2 regions of the Clostridium bornimense genome follow, and region 2 is predicted to be linked to the other one. Evidence: riboswitches for the same ligand, from Rfam matches in the RefSeq annotation. Region 2 holds a riboswitch; the other holds the start of a gene.

Region 1 (10,143 bases), on a different replicon from region 2:
GTGAAATTGCTGAAATTGGTGATACAAAAAAAGTACTTAGTAGTAAAATGTTAAATGAAGCCTATAATATGGATATAAGAAATTTTATGATAAATTCCTTAAAAAAATGGGAGGGAAATAAATGAAAAAGTTTGTGATGTCTTATAGTACTGGAAAGGATAGCACATTATCGCTGTTTAGGATGATTAATAAAGGATATATTCCTTATGGATTGTTAGTAACCATTAATAAGGATGAGGAAAAGAGTTGGTTTCATGACATTGATAGAGATCTTTTATTAAAGGTTAGTGAAGAATTAAATATTGATCTTATAGAGGTACAATGTAGTGGTAATAAATATGAAGAATATTTTGAAGATAAGTTAGTGCAATGTAAAAGAGATGGTGTAGACTATTGTGTATTTGGAGATATAGATATTGAAAGTCATAAAAGATGGGGAATAGATATATGCAACAAAGCTAATATGGAGGCAATATTTCCAATTTGGAATGAAGATAGAGAAAAGTTGGTTTATGAGTTTATTGATTCAGGATTTAAGGCTGTAATAAAGAAAGTAGAAAACAAATTTTTAGGTAAGGAATTTTTGGGGAAGGTACTTACTAAAGAAGTTGTAGAAGAAATTAAAAAATCAGGAGCAGATCCTTGTGGTGAGAATGGAGAATACCATACTTTTGTCTTTGATGGATCTATATTTAAAAATAAAGTAGATATAATATTTGGTGATATATATGTAGGTGAAAGAACTTCCTCTATATCAATAAGGAGTGGAAAGTAAAAAATGAATGCTAATATAATGTTATTAGGAACAGCATCTTCAGTTGGTAAAAGCACAATAGCTACAGGAATATGTAGATATTTTAAAAATAAAGGGATAAAAGTGGCACCATTTAAGGCTATGAATATATCATTGAACTCTTATGTGACAGAAGATGGATTGGAAATGGGGAGGGCTCAGGTAGTACAAGCTGATGCTTGTGATATTAAACCATCGGCTTATATGAATCCATTATTATTAAAGCCTTGTGGAGATTGTAAAACCCAAGTTATTGTAAATGGTCTTGTATATAAAGTTATGGACTCTTATAAATATAAAAATTTAAATAAAGAACTAAAAGTTAAAGTTAAAGAGAGTTATAATATATTATCTAAAGATTATGATTTAATTATTTTAGAGGGATCAGGCAGTTGTGCAGAAATAAATTTAAAAGATTCTGATATTGCCAATATGTCAATGGCTAAGATGGTTAATGCACCAGTAATTTTAGTAGCAGATATTGATAGGGGTGGAGTTTTTGCATCGATAGTTGGAACTCTTATGCTTCTTGATGAAGATGAAAGAAACCTTGTAAAAGGTGTTATAATAAATAAGTTTAGAGGTAATAGTGAATATTTTGATTCTGCAAAAAAACAACTAGAAGATATTATAAAGATTCCTGTATTAGGGGTAATGCCCTATGTTGATTTAGATATAGAAGATGAAGATAGTGTCACAGAAAGAATAAATAACAAAGAAGTAAAAGGTATAATAGATATAGCTGTTATAAGATTGCCACATATGTCTAACTTTACTGATTTTAATCCTTTAGATATGGAGGAAAATATTACTATTAGGTATGTTTCAGAGGTAAGCGAGATTGGAAATCCACATGTTATTATTTTACCAGGGACGAAGACGACTATAGAAGATTTAAGATATATAAAAGAAAATGGAATCTACGATGAAATAGTTAGTAGGAAAAATAAAGGTACTATAATCTTTGGTATATGTGGTGGATATCAAATGTTGGGTGAAGTATTATGTGATGAATATGGTGTAGAAGGTAATATTAAAGAAGAAGTAGGATTTAATCTATTAAGATCTAGAACTATATTCAAAGAAAATAAGACGACAATTCAAAGGGAAGGAAAAATTACTTGTTCGGGCAGAATATTTAACAAAATTTTGGATTGTGAGGTTACAGGTTATGAAATACATAATGGAGTAACAGTAGGAAATAAAAATGACATTTTTATAGAAGATCCAGCTGGGGAACCTTTAGGAATGATAAATAAAGAAGGAAATGTATTAGGTACATACCTTCATGGAATATTTGATAATGATGAATTTCGTAGATTATTTATACAATCACTAATAGACTATTTGAATATATATGATACAGTAACAGATAATGTATCTTACAAAAGTTATAAAAAGTTGCAATTCGATAAGTTAGTTGAAGTTATGAAAGAAAATTTAGATATGAAGAAAATTGAAGAAATAATTAATAAAGCCTAAACCTATTTGAGGCTTTATTTTTTTATGGATAAATTTATTATGATTGTAGAAAATAAAATAGGAAGATTAATTAAAAATGAAATTTATAAGAGGTAATATTATGAGCTATATAAATTTTAAAGAAGAAATAAGTGTTGCAAACGATCAACTTAATAAGAGAAGAGAGAATAATAAAAAGTTATGTGATGATATGTTTAAGGATAAAAGTAAAGCCAGCAAATTTCAAATTGATAATCAATATAGTTTTAAAACTATAACTAATATATTATTTGGTGAAAAAGGGGTAAAAAAAGAAGACGAATTTATAGAGATAGCAAATAGAGATATTATATGTAGTAAATTTGTAGAATGTAAGTTTTATAATGTAAAGTTTAAAGACTGTAAATTTATAGGGTGTTTATTCGATAAATGTGATTTTGGTGGAGGAGGTGTAATTTTTGAAGGATGCTGTTTTTTAAAGAAAGAAAGTGAAGAAATACCATCATTAAACTGTACAGATAATTTTTCAACAGAGTTTAGAAAAAGTAAACTGTATTGTAAATTCTTAGATTGCAATCTTGGTTTTGCCATCTTTGATAATGATGAACTTTCTAATATATGTTTTGAAAATAATAATTTAAATAGTGTAATTATAAAAGATAGTACAACAGATGGAATAAAAATTCAAGATAGTAATATGAGAGGATTTAAAACAATAAATACTTACATAAAAGATTTAGATTTTTTAGATGAAGGAAGAAGTAGTTTTGATGAAAAGACTTTTTTTGATAAGATTCCATTAAGAGAAAAGACTCGTGATGAATATGAAGGAATTTATCATGTATATGAAACTTTAGCAGATAAGTTTAAAGAAAATAATTTAAATAATAATTTTGGTGAGTATTATTTTTTATGTAAGACAGTTCAAAGAAAAACATTAAAACCTATTCCGAAATTATTGTCATATATATATTGGTTTTCATGTGGATATGGAGAGAGACCAGAAAATGCAGCGATTTCTTCTTTAGTTATTATAATAATTTTTTCAATACTTTTTTTGATTTTTGGATTAGATATAAATGGAGAAACAGTTAAATATACCGTTAATTATATAAGGAATTGTTCTATAATGAAGTTTTGGAATGATTTAAAAATAGCTTTTGATTCTAGTGTTGGAGCCTTTACTGGTGTTGGATATAATGCTGGAGAACCTTTAGAAAATACATATTTTTTAGGTGATATTGAAATGCTACTGGGTGTAATAATGATGGGTATTGGTATAGGAACTATAACTAGAAAAATAGTAAGGTAGTAGTAATGTTTATTATATAAATTATAAAAACACTATTTTATACTTTGGAAAGTTAAATTGATTATTGATAAAATATATAGAAAAATACTGCCGATGAAGAATTTATTTGAATTCTCCATCGGCAGTATTTCTTTACTATTCATATATTTGTTATAATGTTATATAAAGAATTATAAGATATATAATGAAGTGAAATAATTAGGAGATAAATATGGATTTTAAAGAATTATTATTAAAAAGAGAAAGTACTAGAAATTATATAGATAAAAAGGTGGAAAGAGAAAAAATTATAGAGTGTATAGAAGCAGGTAGAGTTGCACCATCTGCTTGTAATGCACAGCCATGGAAGTTTATAATTGTTGATGAAGATTCTAAGGTAAAGGAATTAAGTAAATGCATTTATGATCCAGTTATTGGAATGAATAAATTTGCATTACAAGCACCAGCATTCATTATAGCTGTAAGAGAAAAGAGAAATCTTACATCTAAAATAGGAGAAATAGTAAAGAAAAAAGATTTTACATCTCTTGACATGGGGATGGCGATAGAGAATATATGTCTTTATGCAACGTATATAGGATTAGGTACTTGTATAATTGGATGGTTTAAGGAAAAAGGGATTAGAAAAATTTTAAATATACCAAAAGATAAAGAGGTAGATCTAATAATTTCTATTGGTTATAGTGGTGATGAAAAACCAAGGAAAAAAGTGAGAAAGAATATAAATGATATAATGGGAGTTAATGAATATTAATGAATAAAATGATTTTATTAGAGAGTTGCAAGCTATGCCCAAGAGAATGTGGTATAAATAGACTTGAAGGAAAGGTTGGGTTTTGCAAGTCTGGAAGAGATATCAAGATTTCTAGAGCTGCACTTCATAGGTGGGAAGAGCCGTGCATATCAGGAACTAATGGGTCAGGAGCAGTATTTTTTTCTAATTGTACTCTTGGATGTGTATTTTGTCAGAACCATCTTATAAGTCAAGAAGGCGTTGGAAAGGAAGTATCTATATTAAGACTTAGTGAGATATTTTTAGAGTTACAAGAGAAAGGTGCACATAATATAAATCTTGTAACTGCAACACAATATGTTCCTCAAATAATATCTGCATTGGATATCGCTAAGAACAAAGGGCTAAATATTCCTATAGTATATAATACAAGTGGATATGAAAAGATAGAAACTTTAAAACTGCTAGATGGTTACATTGATATATACATACCTGACTTTAAGTATTTAAATAACAAATTTTCTATTAGATATTCTAATGCAAAAGAATATAGTATTTTTGCAACAAAGGCTATTGAAGAAATGGTATCACAAGTAGGAAATCCAACATTTGATGAAAATAATATATTGCAAAAGGGTGTTATAGTGAGGCACTTAATGTTACCAGGACTATTGTTTGATTCTAAGAAAATAATAGATTATTTATATAAGCAATATGGAGATAAAATATATATCAGTATAATGAATCAATATATTCCATTAAATAATGCTAGTAAATATGATGAAATAAATAGATATTTAGATAACAGACATTATGATAGTCTTATAAATTACGCTATAAAATTAGGAATAACAAATGCTTTTATACAAGATGAAGGAACTAATATAGAAAGTTATATACCAGAATTTAATGGAGAAGGAGTATAGGAACAAATATTGTTCTTATACTCCTTCTATGTTAATTAATATGAAGAAAAAATTCTTCTGTTTTATTAATCATATAATTAGATATATTAATAGATTTATGTATTTTATAGAAAGATTCAGCACTGATAAAGCCTCCAGCTTTATGATTATGTCCGCCGCTAGAACCATAATTTTTAGAGATAAATTCAGCTAATTCAGTAGCTTTTAGTTTATTATTGCAACTTCTTATAGAAAATTTAATACCATCTTTATTTTCATAATAAACGATACAAGTATCAATGGTATCAACTTGGATTGCTAAATCGCTTATAAATCCTAGTATATTTGGGTCACAAGGATCCGATTTAAAAGTAGCAAATCTATTCTTTTTATTCATTTTGCAGTTTAGTAAAGCCAACCCTGCAGTTGTCAAATCATTTAATGACAAATTTGAATTAATAAGTTGCTTTATAATATAAATATCAAAAGTGAGAGAATCTTTCATAGTTCTATCATTTTCATTATATAGCTCTGAAAAGTTATTAGAGTCAGTTAATAATCCGTAATACAGAGCTGTAGATAAAGAAATATTATTGTTTAGAGAAAAATTTTCTTTATTTAGAAGCATCCATATAAGAGTGGAACAGCTTGCTAAATTAGGATGAATACAATTAAAATCTGAAGTAGTATTATTAGTTATATGATGATCAAAAATACAAATATTCTCTCCAGGAAATTTTGTAACATTTGATTGAGCATATTGACAATCAACTGTTATTAGAAGATCAGGATTTTTTAAAGTAGTAACATGCTCTATAGGTATTTTTAATAAATCTATCATAAGTATAATATTAGGTTTCGTAATAATATTTCCAGAATAAATTAATTTTACAGATTTATTGTGTGATTTGAAGTAACAATATAATCCGTAACCGGAGGCTATAGTATCAGCATCTGGGTTATCATGGCACTGAATAATAATATTATTAAATTTTAGCAATGTCGAAAGCTTAAGCATAGAAAATATACCCCCTTAAATATATTACAATTATAACAAAAAATAATACAATTAAAAAGATAAAGTAATAATGAAATAATAAGATAATAAATGAGAAATAATAGATATTAAATATGAAGAAATATATTGAAAGTAATTATATATAAATGCTTGTTTTGAATAAGAAATAATAATATAATTTACAAGAAATAAAAAGTGTTCGGATGAAGATTGCGGGAGAGGGTTAGTCCGCCGAAGATGAAAAAACTTTCAGGCATCGTTAAGATATGGACCGTAATTGGACGAGCCCTTGGAGAGACTCATTGATAGAATGAGCACCGAAGGAGCAAGATAGATTAAACTATCGAAACTCTCAGGTAAAAGGACAGGGGAGAGGAGTAAAAAAGAATATAATAAACTCCAATCTTCTCAAAAGATACGTTGAGGAGGAAAATTTATGGAGATACTAACAGAAGTCTTTGAAAAAATTAACAATATAGTATGGGGGCCACCGTTACTCATACTATTAGTAGGAACAGGAGTATATTTGACTATAAGGTTAAATTTACTTCAGGTGTTCAAATTGCCATTAGCATTAAAATATGTTTTTGGAAAAGATGAAGAGAAAACAGATGATAAAGCCAAAGGAGATATATCTTCATTTGCAGCTTTATGTACAGCTTTATCTGCTACTATTGGTACCGGTAATATTGTAGGAGTAGCTACAGCAATACAATATGGAGGACCAGGAGCATTATTTTGGATGTGGATTGCAGCTTTTTTTGGAATGGCTACAAAATACGCAGAGGGAGTTTTAGCCATAAAGTATAGAGTAGTAGATAAAAATGGAGAAATGTCTGGTGGTCCTATGTATTATATAGAAAAAGGATTAGGACTAAAGTGGTTAGGAAAGATTTTTGCACTTTTTGGAATTGGTGTTGCATTTTTTGGGATTGGTACATTTGCACAGGTAAATGCTATATCCAATTCAACAAAAATATTGTTTAATGTACCATTAGTAATAACAGCTACTATTATAACTATTCTTGTTGCAATTGTTATATTAGGTGGAGTAAAAAGGATATCTAAGGTAGCAGAAAGTGCTGTGCCATTTATGGCTATATTCTATATATTAGGAGTAATTCTTTTATTAATATGTAACATTAAAGAGATTCCACATGCCATATCGCTTATAATAACTAGTGCATTTAATCCTAAGGCAGCTTTAGGTGGAGGTGCAGGAATAACAGTTGCTATTGCAATGCAAAGAGGTGTAGGAAGAGGAGTTTTTTCAAATGAAGCAGGTCTTGGAAGTGCACCAATTGCTGCAGCAGCTGCAAAGACGAATTCACCAGTAAAGCAAGGATTGATAACTATGACCGGTACCTTTTTTGATACAATAATAATTTGTACAATGACTGGACTAGCATTAGTAGTTACAAATGTGTGGAGTAATGGTGCATTAGAAGGAGCAGAATTAACTACAGAAGCATTTATGATAGGAATACCGATATCATATATAGGAAAATATATTGTTAATATTGGATTAATTTTCTTTGCTTTCACAACTATTTTAGGATGGAATTATTATGGAGAAAGATGTACAGAATATATTTTTGGGATAAATGGAATTAAGCCATATAGATATATTTATATAGCATTAGTAGCGATAGGTGCATTTTTACCACTAAATTTAATATTTATAATGGCAGATATAGTAAATGGATTAATGGCTATACCAAATTTAATAGCGTTAATAGGCTTGAGTGGAGTAGTTGCTTATGAAACAAAGAAATATTTTGAAGATATAAAGGAAGAGAAGGTTAATATAGAATAAATTAAGGCTATTGTAGAACATAGATTGTTGTTTTACAATAGCTCTTTTTATTAATTTATGAAAGTTTGAAAATTACTTTTAAAGGATTCTAAAGACATTGGAGATATCCTAACTCTTTTTAATGAAGTTAATCCTTGACTTATATTAGCCAAACCTGGTTCAGTTGTTACTGCTAATTTAATCCCTAAAGAAGATACAATATTTTTAGTAGATTCATCATATCTACCAACTGGATAGCAAATAAATTTACTATCTATATTTAAATTTTCTTTAAGAAAGTTTTGAGCATTTTTTATAGATGATATTTTAGCATCATCACTAATATTTTTTAGTTCTTGATGATTTGAAGTGTGGCTTTCGATTATCATTCCATTAGAATACATTTCTTTCAACATATCAATATTCATAAATCCAGGTTTTGTACCGATATAATCAGTGATAACAAAGAAATTGCCTATTAGTCCATATTTCTGTAAAATTGGATATGCGTTAATATAATTATCATCATATCCATCATCAAAAGTAATTACTACAGGTTTTGCAGGAACATTACCAGTAGTTAATGAATAATACAATTCATCTAAAGATAATGAAGTAAAACCATTGTCGTGAAGCCAAGCCATTTCACTTTCAAATTCAGAAGGAGATACTAATAATGTATTAGATGGATCTCTATCTGAAATTGAGTGATACATTAAAATAGGTATAAAAGTATCAGAAATAGGCTTAGATACATAATTCAAAGATTTTTTTAATTCAATCCTTGAAGATACTATATTATTAACATTCAAGTTATCATAAGATAATTTTGAATCTAAATTTGAATACTTTATATATGAAGTAGAAAGCAATATACAAAGTATTAATGAAATTACAGTTGAGATAATAAAAATATATTTTTTCATAAAACCCCCAAATTTATAAAGATAATTCTTCCCAACTAGAATATAAAGATTCTAATTTTTCTTCATTAAGTTTAATTTCATTATTTACTTCAATAGATTTTTCTGGGTTGCTGTAAATTTCTTCTAAGCATAATTGCTCGTTTAGGGTCTTTAAAATATCTTCAACATTAGATATTTCTTCTTCAATCTTTTTTAATGTTTTCTTTTTTTCTCGCTGAGCTCTTTCTTCTTCACGTTTCTTTTTCTTTTCAGCTATTATTTTTGTTTTAGTTTTTCCATCAAAAGTATCTTCTAGTTCAAATCTCGTTGGATTTGTTTTCTTTTCTATATAGTATGAATAATTCCCCAGATATTCTTTCATTTGAAATTCTTCTAATTCATAAATTCTATCAACGACTTTATTTAAGAAATATCTGTCATGAGAAATTACCAATATAGTGCCATCATATCCTAAAATGGCATCTTCTAGAGCTTCTCTAGAAGGAATATCTAAGTGATTAGTAGGCTCATCTAATAATAAAAAATTGCTTTGAGATAGCATAAGTTTTAATAGATTAATTCTACATTTTTCTCCTCCACTAAGATATTTTATCTCTTTAAAAACATCATCGCCTCTAAATAAAAATGCAGCTAGGGCACTACGAATTTCTGTAGTAGTAAGTTCAGGAAAATCATCCCAAACCTCATCAATAATAGTCTTATCTAAGCATAAGTTCTTTTGCTCTTGATCATAATATCCAATATTAACATTTTTACCTAATACAGCAATTCCAGAGTCTTTAGGTATTACACCTCTTATTATGTTAAATAGGGTAGTTTTACCACGACCATTTTCACCGATAATTGCAGTTTTATATCCTTTTTTTATCTCAAAACTGATATTAGAAAATAAATTTTTAGTTTCAAATTTCTTACTAAGATTTTCAACATGAAGAACATCGTTACCACTTTTAACAGAGGTTAAGAAAGTAATTCTAGCAGAAGGTCCTTCTTTAACAGGTGCCTTTATACGTTCAATTTTATCTAAAGATTTTTGTCTACTTTCTGCAGCTTTAATAGATTTTTCCCTATTAAAAGATCTATATTTTTTAATAATTTCTTCTTGCCTTTTTATTTCTTCTTGTTGAAGATTATACGCCTTTAAATCAGCTTCATATGCTTTTTTCTTTTCTTCTAAAGAGTTTGTATAATTTCCATTAT
Region 2 (10,143 bases):
GATATGCACCATGAGCACCTTTACCATGTACAGTAATTTTAAAACCATCATTTGAATACATCATAGTATTTTGATCATTATACATATGTAAGCCTACTGGCATTTTCCCAGGTCCAACATGATAAGCAAGGGCTGCATCTACTTTTGGAGATTCTAAAATTCCTTCTTCAATTAATGCTTTTGACCCTTGAAATATTTCTTCTCCAGGTTGAAATGCTAATTTTACTGTTCCTTGTATAGATGCTTCATTTTCCTTAAGCATTTTTGCAGCTCCTAATAGCATAGCGGCATGCAAATCATGACCACAGGCATGTACTGCTTTACCGTTTTTACATGCAAAAGGTTCTCCACTCTCCTCCTTCATCGGCAACGCATCCATATCTGCTCTCAATAAAATTGTTTTTCCTTGTCCATTTCCTACTGTTGCAGTTACACCACTTCCACCTATTACTTTAGGTTCATATCCCATCTCTTTTAATTTTGACATTACATACTGACAAGTATTTGGTAACTCCATACCAACTTCTGCATTTTCATGTATGTATTGTCTGTTTTTTGATAATTCGTCTTTTAACTCATTTGCTCTTTCAAAATAGTTCATACAAATACCTCTCTTAATTTTTATTTATTAATTTAATCAAGAATATGATATAATTCCTATTATTTCATCATTATAATCTAATATTTTTACTATGTAAACTTATTACTTTTTATAAAATTTTCTGAAATTCAACACTATATTAACTATTTTTCATTACATTATTAAGTTTAAACACTTTTTATTACTTTTTTATCCTACTATGTATACTTTTCCCAAAAGCATCTTCTACTGCTTCAACTAAAGCTTCATTATATGTAGGATGCGCTTTCATAGCTTTTGTCAAATCTTTATCTGTTAATTTATTAGCTATTGCTGTTGATAATTCACCAATCATATCAGTTGCTCTAGAACACATCATCTGAGCACCAATAATTGCATGGTAATCCTTCGTGAAAATCACTTTGATGAATCCTCTTTCGTCATTTGATAAAATTGCCTTACCATTAGATGATGTAATTGTTTTTCCTACAACAACTGGTATGCCCATGTCCTTTGCTTCTTCTTCAGTGATTCCTACACTTGCAATTTCAGGATCTGTATATACACAACTTGGTATAACATCTAAATTTAAGGTAGGAACTATACCATTCATTTTTTCAACTGCTACAATGCCTTGCGCTGAAGCTACATGTGCTAACTGAATTCCCTTAATAACATCACCAATAGCATAAATACCTTTAATTGATGTTTCGAAGTCTTCATTTACTAATATCTTATTTCTTTCTGTATCTATACAAATGGAAGTATCAAATAAATCATCAATAGAGGAACTTCTTCCGATGGCTAAAAGAATTGAATTACCTTCAACTGTATGTAATTTTTCTTTTTCCTTAAAACTACATATTAGCTTATCATTTTCTTTTGATATACTTTCAACCATCGCATTTGTATGAATATTTACATTTCTTTTCTTTAATATCATTTTTAAATTCTGAGAAATTTCTTTATCCATACTAGGTAATATTCTAGACATTGCTTCGATTATAGTTACATTTTTACCTAAGGAAGCAAATATAGTGGCAAATTCTACACTGATAACTCCTCCCCCTATAATAATTAAATTGTCACAATTGATATTAGGATTTGTTAATAAATCATCACTGGTAACTACCCCGGGAGTATTAACTCCCGGAATTTTAGGTATAGCTGGTTTAGATCCAGTAGCAATCAAAATTTTAGTTCCTTTAAGTTCTATTAAATCATCACACGTTCTTACCTTAACAATATTATCTTTGAAAATCTTTGCCGTACCTTTAAATAAAGTTATATTATTAGCTTTAAATAATTGACCTATTCCACCTCTTAATTTTTCAAGAACTCCATCTTTATATGAAAAAATCTTTTCTATATCATAACTTATTTCACTATGTATAATTCCATATTCTTCACTATGCTGCATTTTTCTATATAATTCTGTAGCATGAATTAAAGATTTTGTTGGTATACATCCTCGATTTAAACAAGTTCCACCAAGTTCTCCTTTTTCAATTACCGCCACCTTCATTCCTAGCTTTGCAGCTTTAATAGCTGCAACATATCCGCCAGGACCAGCTCCAATTACTATTAAGTCATAATTAGTGTCCATTTACTCTACACCTTCTCTCTATATGTCTTGCTCTTTTATCAAGTCTACAATATCATTTAGCATTTTTTCTTCTATAGCTTCTTTACATTGATACTTAGATAATTTCTCACAAATTGCTGTTTTGTTAAAAATTGTATTGTTAATAAGTTGTGCGAGATTTAATATAAAGTCTTGTTCCATAGCATCAGAATATACTCCTATTTCATCTATAACCCCACTTTTAACACCAAACTGTAGTTGAATATCTCCCCAATCGAATCTATTACTTATCTCATATTGGAAATTTATTTTTCTTCCATACTTCCAATCCCATGATCCGAACTTTTCGATTTTTTCTTGTAGCAACACCTTATCAATACACTCTTCATCTAACCTTTCTGGAGTACAATTATAAGTTTCACCAAAAGCTTCGAAGAGCTTATCTTTTAATGATGATATTGTTATCTCTTCACATAAGGAAGATAAATTTATTACTCTAGACTTTACAGAGTCTACCCCTTTAGATTTTAATTTATCTTTTGACACATTTAAATATTTAGATAAATCCTGCATGTTTACATTAACCATTAATGTACCATGATGATAACAATTATCTTTTACTTGATAGAAAGCATTTCCTGAAAATTTTCTTCCATCTATAGTTATATCGTTTCTACCATTTTTCTCCGCCTTTAATCCAAATTTCTCTAATGCCTTTATAATCACTTGAAGTTGCCTTTCAACACTGTAATTTTCTTTATGCACAAGAAATGTAAAATTTAAGTTACCTAAATCATGAAATACTGCGCCTCCTCCAGATAGTCTTCTAGCTAAATTGCCTCCGTTTTCTTCTAAAAACTCTACTTTGCATTCCTTCCAACTATTTTGATTTCTACCAATAACCACAGTATTCTTATTTTGCCATAAGTATAAAATACACTGATTTTTTTCTACATTCTCTAGCAACATTTCTTCTAGAGCTAAATTATGATATGGATTTGTGTTCTCAGTTTCTATATAAGTAATTTTTTCTATCATAATAACCACTCTCTTTCAAGTCTTATTTTATTTATATCTTAATATTGGATTACGTGCCGCCTTAACTTCATCAAGTCGTCTAACTGCTGTTGAAATCGGAGCTTCATGTAATTGATCTGGACTATTTTTTGCTGTATTATATAAATCACGTAAAACTTCAATAGCATTATCTAATGTTTTCTTTGATTCAGTTTCTGTTGGCTCTATCATTAAAGCTTCATGTACTATTAATGGGAAGTACATTGTTGGTGGATGAATATCTTTATCTAACAATCCTTTTGCTATATCCATAGCAGATATTCCTGTTTCTTTCTTTAATGACTCAAGACTCATAACAAATTCATGCATACATGTCTCGTTATATGCCATAGTATATAAATCAGATAATTTTGCCATCATATAATTTGCATTTAACACTGCATTTTTACTTGCCTCGGGAATTCCCTCTTTTCCTAAAGTTGCAATGTATGTAAGGGCTCTAACAACTACAAGAAAATTTCCGTAGAAGCTCTTGACTTGTCCTATACTTTCTAATCTATATTCAAATTTTCCATCCTCATCTATTGAAGGGTTTGGTAAGAATTTAGATAATATTTTCTTACATCCTACTGGACCACTTCCTGGACCTCCACCACCATGTGGTGTTGAAAATGTTTTGTGGAGATTAGTATGAATAACATCAAATCCCATGTCTCCAGGTCTTGCTACACCCATGATAGCATTTAAATTTGCACCATCATAATATGCTAATCCACCAGCTTCATGTATTATTCTAGTGATTTCAAGAATATTCTTATCAAATAATCCTACTGTATTAGGATTAGTTAACATTAATCCAGCAGTATCATCTCCAACTACTTCTTTTAGTTTTTCTAAATCTACTAATCCATCTTCTCCTGATGGAATACTTACAACAGTAAATCCAGCCATTACTGCACTAGCAGGATTAGTTCCATGTGCTGAGTCAGGTACTATAATTTTTTTTCTTTTAAAGTCTCCTCTGCTCTCATGATATGCCTTAATAAGTAATAATCCTGTAAACTCACCATGTGCTCCTGCTGCTGGTTGTAAAGTCATATCATCCATTCCTGTTATTTCACATAAATATTTTTTTGTTAACTCCATTACCTCAATACAACCCTTCATAGTATCTTCCGGTTGTAATGGATGTATCTTTGTGAATCCAGGCAACTTAGCCATATCTTCATTTATTTTAGGGTTATATTTCATAGTACAAGATCCTAATGGATAAAATCCATCATTTACACCATGAGTTTTCTTAACTAATTCTGTATAATGTCTACTTAAATCATTTTCTGAAAGTTCTGGTAATTTTAATTCTAACTGTCTCTTATCCTTATCTCCAACTTCATAAATATCAACATCACATTTAGGTAATAGAGTACAACCAGTTCCTTCGCAACTTTTTTCAAATATTAATTCCATACCCTACACCTCCTTAAGTATTTCAACAACTTTATCTATTTCTTCTTTACTGTTCATTTCTGTACAACACCATAATATTTCATTATCAGATAAAGGATATCCACCTAAAATTCCGTTATCCTCTAAAGCTTTTAAAACACTTCGTACCGGTGCTTCAGATATTGTTACAAATTCATTGAAGAATGGCTTATCGTATTTTAGTTTTTGTCCAACTTCACTTAATTTCTCAGACATATATTTAGCTTTTGACATACTTTGAGATGCAACTTCTTTAATTCCTTTACTACCCATTGCTGCTAAATAAACTGATGCAGTTAATGCACATAATGCTTCATTTGAACATATATTACTTGATGCTTTTTCACGTCTTATATGCTGTTCTCTAGCTTGTAGTGTTAATACAAAAGCTCTTTTACCTTCTACATCAGTTGTTTCTCCAACTATCCTTCCAGGTAATTTTCTCACCATTGAATCTATGGAAGCCATAAAACCAAGATATGGACCTCCACATGATAATGGCATACCTAATGGTTGACCTTCACCAACTGCAATGTCAGCGCCATATTCTCTAGGAGTTTTTATTACCCCGAGTGAAATAGGGTAAACACCCATAACATACTTTCCACCTACACTATGTATACACTCTCCTAATTCTGATGCATCTTCAATATTTCCATAGAAATTAGGTTGTTGTACATATAAACATGCAGCTCCAGCTTCTAAATTATTTTTAAGAAATTCTATATCTGTTACTCCATCCTTTTCTGGAACTATAACAAGTTCCATTCCACTACCACTACAATATGTTTTCATTGTTTCTATAACTTGAGGATTTGTTGTTGCTGAAACATACGCTTTATTATGCTTTCTATCTCTACACATTGCTAATGATTCAGCAGCTGCTGTTGCACCATCATATACAGATGCATTAGATACGTCCATCCCTGTTAAATTACATATCATAGTTTGGTATTCAAAAATTGATTGTAATATTCCTTGACTTATTTCCGCTTGATATGGAGTATAGGCAGTGACAAATTCTTCTTTACTTGTAACACTATTTACTATAGAAGGTATATAGTGATTATAAGCACCTGCCCCTCTAAATATTGAACAAAAAACCTTATTTTTATTAGCTATACTCTCCATAAGTTTCTTGACTTCCATTTCAGAAAGTCCATCTGGTAAATTTAGTTCCCCTTTAATTTTCACTTCTTCAGGAACGTTTTTAAAAAGATCATCTATACTATTAACGCCTATTGCATCTAACATTTCTTTTTCTTCTTTAATAGTAGTTGAGACATATGATCCCATACTGTTTCACCTCGCTTTTGTTCTTCACTTACGATTATTACTCTTGTTCACTTTCAACAAACTTAACGTAATCATCTTTTGAAAGTAATTCTGATTTATCTGTTATATTTCCTACTTTTATAAACCATGCATCATATGGATTTTCATTTACCATTGCAGGATTATCTAAAAGTTCTTCATTTATCTCAATTACTTCTCCAGAAACTGGTGAATAAACATCTGAAACAGCTTTTACAGATTCTACATCACAAAATGCTGTTTCTACTTCTACTGAATCTCCTTCTTCAGGTAAATTAATAAATACTAAGTCCCCTAATTCAGATTGTGCATAATCTGATAATCCTATTAAAGCTGTAGCATCATCAATAAACTTTACCCATTCATGAGATTTTGTATATTTAATATCATCTAATAATTTCATAATAATACCTCCTAATTTAACATCCTCAGTATTTCTCTCTTATTTTTCTCCCTTTTTATAAAAAGGTAATTTAACAACTTCTGCTTCTATTTTTCTGCCTCTTACTAAAACATCAACTTTAGTGCCTATTTCTGTATAATCTATATCAATTAGTGCCATAGCTATTGGATAACCTAAATAAGGACAGTGTGTTCCTGAAGTAGTATGTCCAATTAGCTTTTCACCTACATAAACTTCTTCATGTTCTCTGATTATTCCACGTTTTAAGACTTTTAGACCTACTCTTTTTCTTGTAAAATCACCTTTTGCTTCTATAGCTTTTTTACCTATAAAATCATCTTTTGTCATCTTAACTGCAAATCCTAGTCCAGTTTCTAATGGATCTACTGTATCATCCATTTCATGTCCATATAGGGGCATGGCTGCTTCTAATCTTAATGTATCTCTAGCTCCTAATCCGCATGGAATTAATCCAAACTCTTCTCCAGCAGACATTAAACTATCCCACATCTTAGGTGCATCTTCATTACTTAGATATATTTCGTATCCATCTTCACCTGTATATCCTGTTTGAGAAACTATGCACTTCATTCCATCTACTTCTGCATTAAAGATACAATGATAATATTTTTTAGGTATATTTTCTTCTGAAGTAAGTTTACTTAAAATTTCAAAAGATTTTGGTCCTTGTAATGCAATTTGAGAAATAGAGTCCGATATATCTTCAAATATTACATTGCCAAATTGATGATCTAACATCCACTTATAATCTTTATCTTTATTAGCTGCATTAACTACTATGTAATAAATATTATCTTTATATTTATAAACAATTAAATCATCAACTGTCCCACCTTTTTCATTACACATTGGACTATATCTAGCTTGTCCATCAACCATATTTGTAAAATCATTTGTAAGAATCATTTGTAAATTCTTTAAAGCATCTTCACCTTTGCAAATAATCTCACCCATATGAGATACATCAAACAAACCTGCTTTAGTTCTTACTGCCATATGTTCTGATATTACTCCTGCTTGATATTGAACAGGAAGTAAATAACCTGCAAATGGTACTATCTTTCCGTTATATTTAACGTGTGTATCGTATAATGGTGTCTTTAACTCCATATTTTCATCTCCTTTATTGGTATAATGGATACTTATCACATATTTTTGTTACTTCGCTTCTTATATAATCAGCTTTTGTATCAAAATCAGTTATAGTTAATTTAATTAATTTCGCGATAACTTTCATATCTTCTTCTACTAATCCCCTTGTTGTTACAGCTGGAGTTCCTATACGAACACCACTAGTTACAAATGGACTTTCAGGATCATTAGGAACTGCATTTTTATTTAATGTTATATATACTTCATCTAATCTATTTTGAAGTTCCTTACCTGTTATATTCATATTTCTTAAATCAACTAACATCAAATGATTATCTGTTCCACCACTTATTAAATTGAATCCCTCATCAATTAATGCATCTGCAAGAGCTTTAGCATTTTTTATTACTTGTTGTTGATATACTTTAAATTCTGGTTTTAATGCCTCTCCAAGACAAACTGCTTTTGCTGCTATAACATGCATTAATGGTCCACCTTGAGTTCCTGGGAAGATAGCTTTATTAATTGCCTTTGCATATTTCTCCTTACACATTATTATTCCGCCTCTTGGCCCTCTTAATGTTTTATGTGTTGTAGTTGTAACTATATCTGCATATGGTACTGGACTTTGATGTAATCCTGCAGCAACTAAACCTGCAATATGTGCCATATCTACAAATAATATTGCTCCAACTTCTTTTGCAATATCGTGAAATACATCAAACTTAATTTCTCTTGGATATGCAGAAGCACCTGCAACTATCATCTTAGGTTTATGTCTTATGGCAAGTTCTCTTACTTTGTCATAATCAATAACACCAGAATTTTCATCAATATTATAAGGAATAAAATTATATAAAATGCCAGATTGATTAACTGGACTTCCATGTGTTAAATGTCCACCATGAGCTAAATTTAATCCTAATACAGTATCTCCTGGTTTTAAGAATGCTGCATACACAGCCATATTGGCATTAGCCCCTGAATGTGGTTGTACACACGCATGTTCACATCCAAATAACTCCTTAGTTCTATCAATAGCTAACTGTTCAATTACATCTATTTCCTCACATCCACCATAATATCTCTTTCCTGGATAGCCTTCAGCATATTTATTAGCTGGTACAGTTGCCATTGCCATCATTACAGTTGGTGAAATAATATTTTCAGAAGCAATTAGTTCTAAATTCCTTCTTTGCCTTTTCATCTCTTTTTTTAGAGCTTCCCCAACCTCTGGATCGCATTTAGAAATCGATTCCATAATTTCATTAATCATATACAAGTTCACCCTTTCTGTTGCACCTTCTGCTATCTCAAAATAAAAAAACAGAGATAGCAGAAGATATATTTAATATCTTCAACTATCTCTGTCCTTAAACCTGAAAGATTCCTTCTTAATATATAAAAAAGTTGCTTCGTCGGTACGCCATTGTTCTCCAGAGTTTCGTCCAAATTTGATCCCTTTGCCTGAGAGTTTTTAAGCCCCTTCGGCGTTGTATCAACATTACAATCTCTCTCAAATTCTTCATCCGAACTTATTTTGAATTTATATTTATTGTAATCAATTCCTTATTTAACGTCAACGATTTTTATTTATTTATTAATAATTTTAGGTTTTCACTACATTAAACTTAATAAAATAAATTATTTATTATCTATTTGTTATTTTTTAAAGAATATCCCTTGTTTTCGATACTATATTACAAATTTAATCTTACAATAAATTTTGTGATAATAACCTGTATCCTTTGGGAACACAAATAAAAATGCACCTACAAATGATCGATATATTTACTATCATTTGCGATGCATTCCATACTGCTATTATTATTTTAAATTAAATTATTTTTTTATCTTATATCTATAAAAAACAAACCTCTGAATTAAATAGCTGAGAAAAAATAAAGCAATATCTACAAATATTTTAATAAAAGTCGCATCTATAAATTTTGTAGACAATATAGATACTAAAAATCCACTACAAAACATTTGAGAAATTACTAGTAATATATATTTTATTACATCGGAGACCCTATCAACTCCATTAAATACCCATCTTTGACTTAAGAAAAAATTTAAACTTCCAGAAAAAATTCTAGATATGATTGTTGCCTCCATTACATTCATCGGTATACTAAATAAAATTTCATTAGTAAGTACAGTAAAAATAGATAAATCTACTACAGCACTAATTATTGATGAACCAGCAAATTTAAAAAGTCTATTAATTATATTAATAATTTTTCCAATATTACTACTATCTTCATCATTGTTTATCTTTTCTTCCACTTTTATCACCCTTATAATTTAATTGTCAAAAATATACTTACCCTAACTTTGATATTATACCATCATATTTAACTAATTATAAATAAATTTTTATAAAATTTTTTGTAAAGTAATTGTTTATTCAATTATTAAAACACTTATTGATATAATAATACATAACCATCCTATAAGAGTATAAACCATCAGATAAAATGAAGATGTTCCGGCAATCTCCATTACTCCTCTTAATAAACTTCCAACTGTTAATATTGCAATACCTGAATTATAAATATTATAAAAAAATCTATATTTCTTTTTATTTACTATACTTGGTATAAACAACATAATAATTCCATAGAAAAGAACGCCTCCTACTAA

The links. A riboswitch is a leader RNA that binds a small molecule or an ion and turns the genes downstream of it on or off. The one in region 2 is predicted to bind glycine.
Region 1: another riboswitch for glycine. It lies ahead of CM240_RS05740 (alanine/glycine:cation symporter family protein); the one in region 2 lies ahead of CM240_RS13850 (serine hydroxymethyltransferase).

What each region holds. Positions count from the first base shown of each region.
Region 1 covers NZ_HG917868.1:1,295,706-1,305,848, forward strand. The annotation lists gene CM240_RS05705 (ABC transporter ATP-binding protein) at 1-125, shown strand, start outside; gene CM240_RS05710 (Dph6-related ATP pyrophosphatase) at 122-775, shown strand; gene CM240_RS05715 (cobyric acid synthase) at 779-2,275, shown strand; gene CM240_RS05720 (pentapeptide repeat-containing protein) at 2,376-3,566, shown strand; gene CM240_RS05725 (nitroreductase family protein) at 3,778-4,320, shown strand; gene CM240_RS05730 (radical SAM protein) at 4,329-5,225, shown strand; gene CM240_RS05735 (DHH family phosphoesterase) at 5,257-6,222, opposite strand; glycine riboswitch at 6,502-6,600, shown strand; gene CM240_RS05740 (alanine/glycine:cation symporter family protein) at 6,659-8,038, shown strand; gene CM240_RS05745 (polysaccharide deacetylase family protein) at 8,089-8,943, opposite strand; gene abc-f (ribosomal protection-like ABC-F family protein) at 8,957-10,143, opposite strand, start outside.
Region 2 covers NZ_HG917869.1:106,274-116,416, reverse strand. The annotation lists gene CM240_RS13885 (M20 family metallopeptidase) at 1-601, opposite strand, end outside; gene lpdA (dihydrolipoyl dehydrogenase) at 783-2,186, opposite strand; gene lplA (lipoate--protein ligase) at 2,205-3,203, opposite strand; gene gcvPB (aminomethyl-transferring glycine dehydrogenase subunit GcvPB) at 3,231-4,649, opposite strand; gene gcvPA (aminomethyl-transferring glycine dehydrogenase subunit GcvPA) at 4,653-5,963, opposite strand; gene gcvH (glycine cleavage system protein GcvH) at 6,001-6,384, opposite strand; gene gcvT (glycine cleavage system aminomethyltransferase GcvT) at 6,424-7,515, opposite strand; gene CM240_RS13850 (serine hydroxymethyltransferase) at 7,529-8,773, opposite strand; glycine riboswitch at 8,863-8,939, opposite strand; glycine riboswitch at 8,943-9,026, opposite strand; gene CM240_RS13845 (GtrA family protein) at 9,340-9,786, opposite strand; gene CM240_RS13840 (hypothetical protein) at 9,904-10,143, opposite strand, start outside.